2 regions of the Halomonas saccharevitans genome follow, and region 2 is predicted to be linked to the other one. Evidence: predicted binding sites of a transcription regulator. Region 2 holds the regulator's gene; the other holds the start of a gene.
What was found. The regulator sigma-54, encoded in region 2, starts transcription at its own class of promoters, with help from an activator protein. The targets are predictions, from matches to a motif close to TGGCACNNNNNTTGCTNT.
Positions count from the first base shown of each region.

Region 1 (4,412 bases), on a different contig from region 2:
GAGAGGAAGTGGCGCGCCAGCCGCGGAATGTCCTCGCGGCGCTGGGACAGGGTGGGCAGGTGCACGCGAATCACGTTGAGGCGATGGAACAGATCCTCTCGGAAGCGCCCGTCCTCCACCAGGGTCTCGAGGTTCTGGTGGGTGGCGGCGATGATGCGCACATCCACCTTCACCGAGGTGTGGCCGCCTACCCGATAGAACTCGCCGTCGGCCAGCACCCGCAGAAGGCGGGTCTGGGTCTCGGCCGGCATGTCGCCGATCTCGTCGAGGAACAGGGTGCCGCCGTTGGCCTGCTCGAAGCGCCCCTGGCGCTGGGCCGTGGCGCCGGTGAAGGCGCCCTTCTCGTGGCCGAACAGCTCCGACTCGATCAGGTCCCTGGGAATCGCCGCCATGTTCAGGGCGATGAAGGGCTTGCCGGCTCGCGGGCTGTGCTGGTGCAGGGCGCGGGCGACGCGCTCCTTGCCGGTGCCCGACTCGCCGTTGATCAGCACCGTGATGTGCGAGTGCGACAGTCGGCCGATGGCGCGAAACACCTCCTGCATGGCCGGGGCCTCGCCGATGATCTCGGCATCCAGCCCCTCGGGCACGCTGACCGGGCGCTTGCGCTCGCGGGCATGGGCCACCGCCCGGCGCACCAGGGCCAGCGCCTCGTCGACGTCGAAGGGTTTGGGCAGGTACTCGAAGGCGCCGCCCTGATAGGAGGCCACGGCGCTGTCGAGGTCGGAGTGGGCGGTCATCACGATCACCGGCAGCTCCGGGTGGGCCTCGCGCACCCGGGCCATCAGGTCCAGGCCGTCGAGCCCCGGCATGCGGATATCGGTGACCAGCACCTCGGGCGGGTCCTCGAGCAGGCGCTCGAGGGCGTGATCGGCACGATCAAGGGTCTCCACCTCGAGATCGGGCTGGGCCAGGGCGCGCTCCAGCACCCAGCGAATGGCGCGGTCGTCGTCGACGACCACGACGCGGGCGACATCAGTCATGGCGCTTCTCCAGCGGAATCAGCAGTCGGAATTGGGTGTGGCCGGGGACCGAATCGCACTCGATCAGCCCCTGGTGCTGATGCAGGATCGACTGGGCGATCGAGAGTCCCAGGCCGCTGCCCTCGGCGCGACCGGAGACCATGGGGTAGAAGAGCGTCTCGCGCAGCGAGTCGGGGATCCCCGGGCCGTTGTCGATGATCGCCACCTCGCAGACCAGGCGATGGCGTTCGGCGCCCAGGGTGAACTGGCGGCGGGCGCGGGTCCGCAGCCTGAGCCGCGGCGAGGCGGTACCGGCCTCGGTCATCGCCTCCACGGCGTTGCGCGCCACATTGAGCAGGGCTTGGATCATCTGCGACTCGTCGCCGGAGAGCTCCGGCAGGCTGGGATCGTAGTCGCGCTCGATCCACACGGCCGGGTGTTCGACGATCAGCAGCGCGCGGACCCGCTCGAGCACCTTATGAATGTTGAGCGGCTCATGACGCACCATCCGGTTGGGCCCGAGCATCGAATCGACGAGGTCGCGCAGCCGATCGACCTCCTCGATGATGATGCGGGTGAACTCCTTGAGGCCGGGATCGGCGAGATCCCGCTCCAGCAGCTGGGCCGCCCCGCGGATCCCGCCCAGGGGGTTCTTGACCTCGTGGGCCAGTCCCCGGGCCAGCACCTTGATGGTCTCCTGGCGGGTCTGCAGCGCCTCCTCGCGGGAGATCCTCAAGAGCCGGTCGCGGGGCTCCACCTCGAGCAGCAACTCGTCGGCGCCGAGCGGCGACACCGTGTAGTCGACGGTCAGGACCTCGCCGGTGGTCAGCGTCAGGCGCGCCTCGCGCTGGGTGAAGGGATGGAATTCGTCTCGGGCCTTGGCCAGCAGCCCGCCGATATCCTCCTCCCCATCAATCAGGGATGGCAGGGGCTGGCCCTTGAGGCGGCTCAAGCTGATCGCCAGCAGCGCCTCCGCGGCCGGGTTCATCCAGCGCAGGTGCAGCTCGCCATCGAGTAGCAGCACCGCGGTGGTGAGATGTTCCATCAAGCGTCGATACATGAAGCCGTCCTGCCCGATCCGGTGAGCGCCTTCCGGAGAAGCGCCGTGAGCCTGCATGGGAGAAGACCTGCAAGAAGCGCGCCACCTCATGAGACGGCTGGCGGCGCCTTTCCGGGGCAGGACCGCCCCATCTTGGCGCACCACTTTAGTGCATCAGGCCATCGAACGCCCGTTTACGTGCCACTGTTTAGGTGAATCCCAGGGATGCCATCGTGTCTCGCGCCCGGGCGGGCCGATCGATCAGGGCACGTCGTGGGGCGAGAGCGGGCGGTGCAAACGCCGATCGATCGAGAAGCGCTCGCGCGTCGAGGGATCGCGCCGGTGATGCGGGGACGGCGGATAGTGGGGCAAGGGATGCCGGTACGGCGGGTAATGGGGCTTGGGGCCATGAATCGGCGGATAATGGGGAGGGTGAAAGGCGGGATTGTCCCTTCGCCCGTCACGTAGCCGGTCGAGGTGCTCGAAGGCGCGTCCCTCCTTCACCCGGTCGGCGTGCTCGAAGGCATCGAAGCGGCCCTCGTCGCGGGGCGGGGGCTCGCGACAGGGCCGGTAGGTGCCGTCCGGACACGGCGGCCGATGTGTCCGGCGAGGGGCGAGCTAACCGCTCGGGTTATTGGGGTTGCTGGGCAGGTTGACGCTGGCCCGCTGCACGTAGAGGGTCACCGGCGAGCTGCGATGGCGCACCGCCCCACCACCGTCCAGCAGCTCGGCCTGCAGCACGTGCTCACCGCGCGCGAGGTTGTTGAGCAGGAAGGTATCGGTGTGCATGGCCGACTGGCTGACGCGCCCATCCACCAGCAGGCGCACCCGGTGGTCCTCGCGCAGCGCCGGCTGGATGCCCAGGTTCACCTGGACGTTACCCGCCGCGCCGGTGGGCAGGGTCTCTTCCTGGCCGGGCGAGAGGATGCCGAAGCGATCGTAGGGCATGAACGGCTGCCCCGGCGCTGCCGTGTCGGGCTCGTCCCGTCCGCCCTGGGCCACCGGCGCCATGCTCGTCGCCTCGCCGGGACTCGGCACCACGGTGAGCGAGTCGAGCGTCACCTCCTCGCCGCCGCCCTCGGGATTGTCGGTGAACACCGTATTGCCCTGGGCGTCGGTGGTGCGGTAGATGGTCTGGGCGTGAGCCGCCAGGCTCAACGACAGCCCCAGCGCCACCACTGCCAGTGCCTTGTTCATGCGCCGATTCCTGCGTGATCGATGAATTTCCCTTTATGATGACAGACTAGCGCAGAAGCGACCGCCCAAGGAACGCGGATGGCGCTCCCCGGGCCGACCGATCCGCTCCGGTGAAGACGTCATGCCGTGATGGAAGAAGGAGACGACGTATGGACGCCTGGCAGACGGTGATCGTGCTCACGCTGATGGCCGGCATGGCGATGCCGATGGGCGCCTGGCTGGCACGGGTGGAGTGCATCCCGATCGACTGGCTCGAAAACGAGCTGCGCCACGGCATCATCGCCTTCGGCGGCGGCGCCCTGCTCTCGGCGGTGGCGCTGGTGCTGGTGCCGGACAGCCTGCCGGTTCTCGACATCGCCACCGCCGCAGGCTGCTTCGTGGCCGGCGGGCTGGCCTTCATGGCCCTGGACATCGCCCTGCACCGCAGCGGCACCTCGGCCAGTCAGCTGGCGGCCATGCTCGCGGACTTCGTGCCCGAGGCCCTGGCCCTGGGGGCGGCCTTCGCCCACGGCAGCAGCGGCAGCCTGCTGCTCGCCGGCCTGATGGCGCTGCAGAACCTGCCCGAAGGCTTCAACGCCTACCACGAACTGCGCAGCACCACCCACTACTCGAGCCGCCGGCTGATCGCGATGTTCTTCGCCATGGCCTGGCTGGGGCCGCTGGCCGGGTTGAGCGGCTTCCTGTGGCTGGCACCGTATCCCACGGCGGTGGCGATGATCATGCTGTTCGCCGCCGGCGGCATCCTCTATTCGGTGTTCCAGGACCTCGCGCCCCAGGCCAAGCTCGACTACCACTGGGGACCGCCCCTGGGCGCGGTACTGGGCTTCGCGCTGGGCCTCGTCGGCCACATGCTGCTGATCTAGCACCGGACTGACCGGTGAAGTACCAACAAAAAGAGGCACGCCCATGGGCGTGCCTCTTGCGATGCTGGACGCGGCGCCAGGCGCCGCGGGCTCAGCAGCTGTAGTACATGTCGAACTCGATCGGGTGCGTGGTCATGCGGATACGCTCCACGTCTTCTTCGAGCAGCTCGATGTAGGCATCGATCATGTCGTCGGTGAAGACGCCACCCTCGGTGAGGAAGCTGCGATCGGCGTCCAGCGCCGCGAGGGCCTGGTCAAGGCTCTCGGCCACGGTCGGAATCGACTTGCCCTCTTCCGGCGGCAGGTCGTAGAGGTTCTTGTCCATGGCATCGCCGGGATGGATCTTGTTGCGGA
Region 1 is NZ_JAVXUR010000002.1:517,765-522,176, reverse strand. It holds gene glnG (nitrogen regulation protein NR(I)) at 1-980, opposite strand, end outside; gene glnL (nitrogen regulation protein NR(II)) at 973-2,019, opposite strand; gene RSO68_RS07860 (DUF4124 domain-containing protein) at 2,617-3,195, opposite strand; gene RSO68_RS07855 (ZIP family metal transporter) at 3,345-4,058, shown strand; gene glnA (glutamate--ammonia ligase) at 4,150-4,412, opposite strand, start outside.
Region 1: glnL (nitrogen regulation protein NR(II)) is a predicted target of sigma-54. The motif match lies at 2,086-2,103, and genes of this name have one in related genera.

Region 2 (4,412 bases):
GCCATGCCTGGAGCGAGACCCCGGCGATGCTGCGCCAGCCCCCCCAGCGGATGCGCGGCGAACGCTTCGACGCCTGGATCCATGACAACCGCGCGCGACTGACCGACAATGTGCGCGGACACCATCCGCCCGACACCCGCGAGGATCCCGAGTCATGATGCGAACTCTCTTCGCCCCCCTGCTGACCTTCGGCGTCATTGGCCTGCTGCTCGGCAGCGCTCCGGCCCTGGCCCTGGAGGGTGATGCCAGCGCCCCGATCCAGGTCGAGGCCGACCGCCTCGACCTCGACGACCGCGCGGGCACCGCCGTCTACACTGGCGACGTGGAGATCCAGCAGGGCAGCATGCAGCTGACCGGCGCACGGGTGGAGATCCGCCGCAACGACCAGGGCCAGCTCACCCTCGCCACCGCCACCGGCGAGCGCGCCTACATCGAGCAGCAGCCCGCCCCGGATGAGCCCATGGTGCGCGGCTGGGGGCGTACCGTCGTCTATCATGTCGCCGAGCGGCGCATCGAATTGATCGACCGCGCCGAGCTTCACCAGGGCGGCGACACCTTCGACGGCGGCTACCTCGAATACTTCCTCGATCGCCGCGTCGTCCAGGCGCGCTCCGACGCGCAGGGCGTCGAGGAGCGCCAGCGGGTGCGGATGACCCTCGAACCCGAACAGCAGGACGGTCCGTGATGAAGACCCTGAGGGCCGAACACCTGGCCAAGAGCTACAAGCGGCGCCGGGTGGTGCAGGACATCAGCCTCTCCATCGAGCAGGGCCGGATCGTCGGCCTGCTCGGCCCCAACGGGGCCGGCAAGACCACCTCCTTCTACATGATCGTCGGCCTGGTGCGCGCCGATGCCGGCACGGTACATATCGATGAGCGGGACCTGTCGACGGCGGCCATGCACGAACGTGCCCGAGCCGGCATCGGCTACCTGCCCCAGGAAGCCTCGATCTTTCGCAAGCTGTCGGTCGCCGACAACATCATGGCGATCCTCGAGACCCGCCGCGACCTCGACCGACGTGGTCGCGAGCGCCGGCTCGAGGAGCTGCTCGAGGACTTCCACGTGACCCACATCCGCGACAACCTCGGCATGAGCCTCTCCGGGGGGGAGCGGCGGCGGGTCGAGATCGCCCGGGCGCTGGCCACCGAGCCTGCTTTCATCCTGCTCGACGAGCCCTTCGCCGGGGTCGACCCGATCTCGGTAGGCGAGATCAAGGGCATCATCCGCCAGCTCAAGGCCCGCGACATCGGCGTGCTGATCACCGACCACAACGTCCGCGAGACCCTTGATATCTGTGACACAGCGTACATCGTCGGCGACGGCCAGATCATCGCCGAGGGAGATGCCGAGGCGATACTGGCCAATCAGCGCGTCCGCGACGTCTACCTGGGCCAGGATTTCCGCCTCTGACCGCCGCCGCCTGAAAACCATCATGATTCACCAGCGACATCATGCCCGAGAATGGCACGATTGTTGCTAATTCTCCGGTTGCACCCCCCGCGCCCAGCGGCTAGGGTGGAATTTTTAGGCACGTCGAGGGAACTCCTCTCATGGCCATGAAGGCTTCCCTGCAGCTTCGCGTCGGCACTCAACTGACCATGACGCCCCAGCTGCAGCAGGCCATCGCCCTGCTGCAGCTCTCGACCCTGGACCTGCGCCAGGAGATCCAGCAGGCGCTGGAATCCAATCCTCTGCTGGACGTGGAGGAGGAATTCGGCGAACAGGCGGCGAGCGAGACGCCCGACGACGACTGGGCCAGCGAGATTCCCGCCGAACTCACCACCGACAGCGACTGGTCCGATACCTACCAGGATCTGGGCAGCTCGCCCGCCGGCGGCGAAGCCCCCGACTTCGAGCGCCAGTCCGCGGGTCAGAGCCTCCAGGGTCACCTGACCTGGCAGCTGGCGATGATCGACCTCGACGAGCGCCAGCGGCACATCGCCGAGAGCCTGATCGACGCCGTCAACGGCGACGGCTACCTCACCCAGCCCCTGGAGGAGATCCGCGACGGCCTCAAGGCCCAGGGCCTCGCGGGGCTCAGGAGCCGGGAGGTCGAGCAGGTGCTGATGCGCCTCCAGCAGTTCGAGCCTACCGGCGTCTTCGCCCGCGACCTGCGCGAGTGCCTGCAGCTGCAGCTCGCTGTACTGCCCGACGACACCCCGCTGCTGCCCCAGGCGCGCCGCCTGGTGCGCCAGTTCCTCGAGGCGCTGGCCGGCGATGATCGCCGCCTGCTCAAACGCCGCCTCGGCCTCGACGACGAGGCCCTCGACACGGCCATCGGCTTGGTGCGCTCGCTGGATCCGCGCCCCGCCAGTGCCTTCGGCGAGGGCGACAGCGACTACGTGATTCCCGATCTCGTCGCCCGCCATACCCGCGAAGGGTGGCAGGTGGAGCTCAATCCCGAGGCCATGCCACGCCTGCGCATCCAGCCGGACTACGCCGCGCTGATTCGTCGCGCCGACAAGAGCGCGGACAACCAGTTTCTCAAGGATCACCTGCAGGAGGCGCGCTGGCTGATCAAGAGCCTTTCCAGCCGCAACGACACTCTGCTGCGGGTGGGTCGCGAGATCATGGTGCGCCAGCTCGACTTCCTGGAGCGCGGTGAGGAGGCCATGAAGCCGCTGATCCTGGCCGATATCGCCCAGGTCGTGGAGATGCACGAATCGACCATCTCACGGGTCACCACCCAGAAATTCATCCACACCCCGCGCGGTATGTTCGAGCTCAAGTACTTCTTCTCCAGCCAGGTGGGCGGTGGCAGCGGCGAAGGCGATGCCCACTCCAGCACCGCCATTCGCGCCCGGATCCGCAAGCTGATTCAGGACGAGCCCCCGCGCAAGCCGCTCTCGGACAGCCGGCTGGTCGCCCTGCTCGACGAGGCGGGCATTGCCGTGGCGCGACGCACGGTCGCGAAATATCGCGAGGGGATGGGCATCGCCTCCTCCAGCGAGCGCAAGCGCCTTCGTTGAACGCCACGCATGGCGTATCGACGCGCCCGGATGCCGGCGTCCGATGCGGGCGCAAGCGGTTGAATTGACGCCGTTCGAAGAGTGTCTTGCCACCCCCGGCCGAGGGGGTATGCAGGGCGCTAAAAAGGGTTACAATCGACTCACACCCCGTAAGAGCAAGGAGCGTGTCATGCAAGTCAACATCACCGGCCATCATGTGGAACTGACCGACGCACTGCGTGACTATGTGCAGGAAAAGCTGACCCGCGTCGAGCGTCATTACGACAACATCACCAACGTGCAGGTCACCCTCTCCGTGGAGAAGGAGCGCCAGCAGGCCGCCTGCACCCTGCATGCTGCCGGTGCCGACCTCCATGCCGAGGCCATGGAGAATGACATGTACGCCGCCATCGATGCGCTGGCCGACAAGCTCGACCGTCAGCTGGTCAAGCACAAGGAAAAGGCCCAGGCCCGCGCCCAGGGCGCCGGCGCGCGCTGATTCCGTCATGACACTGGACGCCATCCTGCCCCCCGAGCGCGCGCTCTTCGACGTGCCCGGGGGAAGCAAGAAGCGGGTGCTGGAGTTCTTCAGCACCTTCATCGCCCAGAACACGCCCAGCCTCGACAGCCAGGAGGTGTTCAGCCGCCTGATCGGGCGTGAACGGCTGGGCAGCACCGGTATCGGCAACGGGGTCGCCATCCCGCATGCCCGAAACCCGCACTGCAAGGCGCCCATCGCCGGCTTTCTGAAGCTGGCCGAACCGGTCGACTTCGATGCCATCGACGGGGAGCCAGTAGATCTGGTCTTCGTACTGCTGGTTCCCCAGGAGGCCGACGAGGCGCACCTCGCGCTGCTGGGACAGGTAGCTGGCGTGATGAACGACGCCGATACCCGCGGACGCCTGCGGCATAGCTCTAGCCAGCGCGAGCTTCATGAGCATCTCATGGAGGCGATACGGCAACAGGCCTCAGACGGCCGCCAGGACGGCTGACCCCCCTTGGGACACCGCCCGCCCCTTTCACGACCAGGAGACCCGCATGCAGCTCGTGATCATCAGTGGTCGGTCGGGTTCCGGCAAGTCGATCGCGCTGCAGGCGCTGGAAGACCTGGGCTACTACGCCATCGATAACCTGCCGGCCATGCTGCTCGGGCCGCTGGTCGACGAGCTCCAGCAGGGCCGCAGCGTGCGATCATCGATCGCCGTCAGCATCGATGCGCGCAATCTGCCCGACGCCCTCGCGCGCTTTCCCGAACTCCTCGACGACCTGCGCACCCGCGACCTCGAGTGCCAGGTAGTCTACCTGACCACCGATGCGCGCATCCTGCTGGAGCGCTACTCCCAGACCCGACGTCGCCATCCGCTGACCCGCGGCAGCGACATGACCCTGGCCGAGGCCATCGATACCGAGGAGCAGGCGCTCTCGGAGATTCGCGACCTTGCCGACCTGGTGATCGACACCTCG
Region 2 is NZ_JAVXUR010000005.1:68,585-72,996, reverse strand. It holds gene lptC (LPS export ABC transporter periplasmic protein LptC) at 1-158, shown strand, start outside; gene lptA (lipopolysaccharide transport periplasmic protein LptA) at 158-685, shown strand; gene lptB (LPS export ABC transporter ATP-binding protein) at 685-1,410, shown strand; gene RSO68_RS12890 (RNA polymerase factor sigma-54) at 1,551-2,969, shown strand; gene hpf (ribosome hibernation-promoting factor, HPF/YfiA family) at 3,139-3,447, shown strand; gene ptsN (PTS IIA-like nitrogen regulatory protein PtsN) at 3,455-3,940, shown strand; gene rapZ (RNase adapter RapZ) at 3,987-4,412, shown strand, end outside.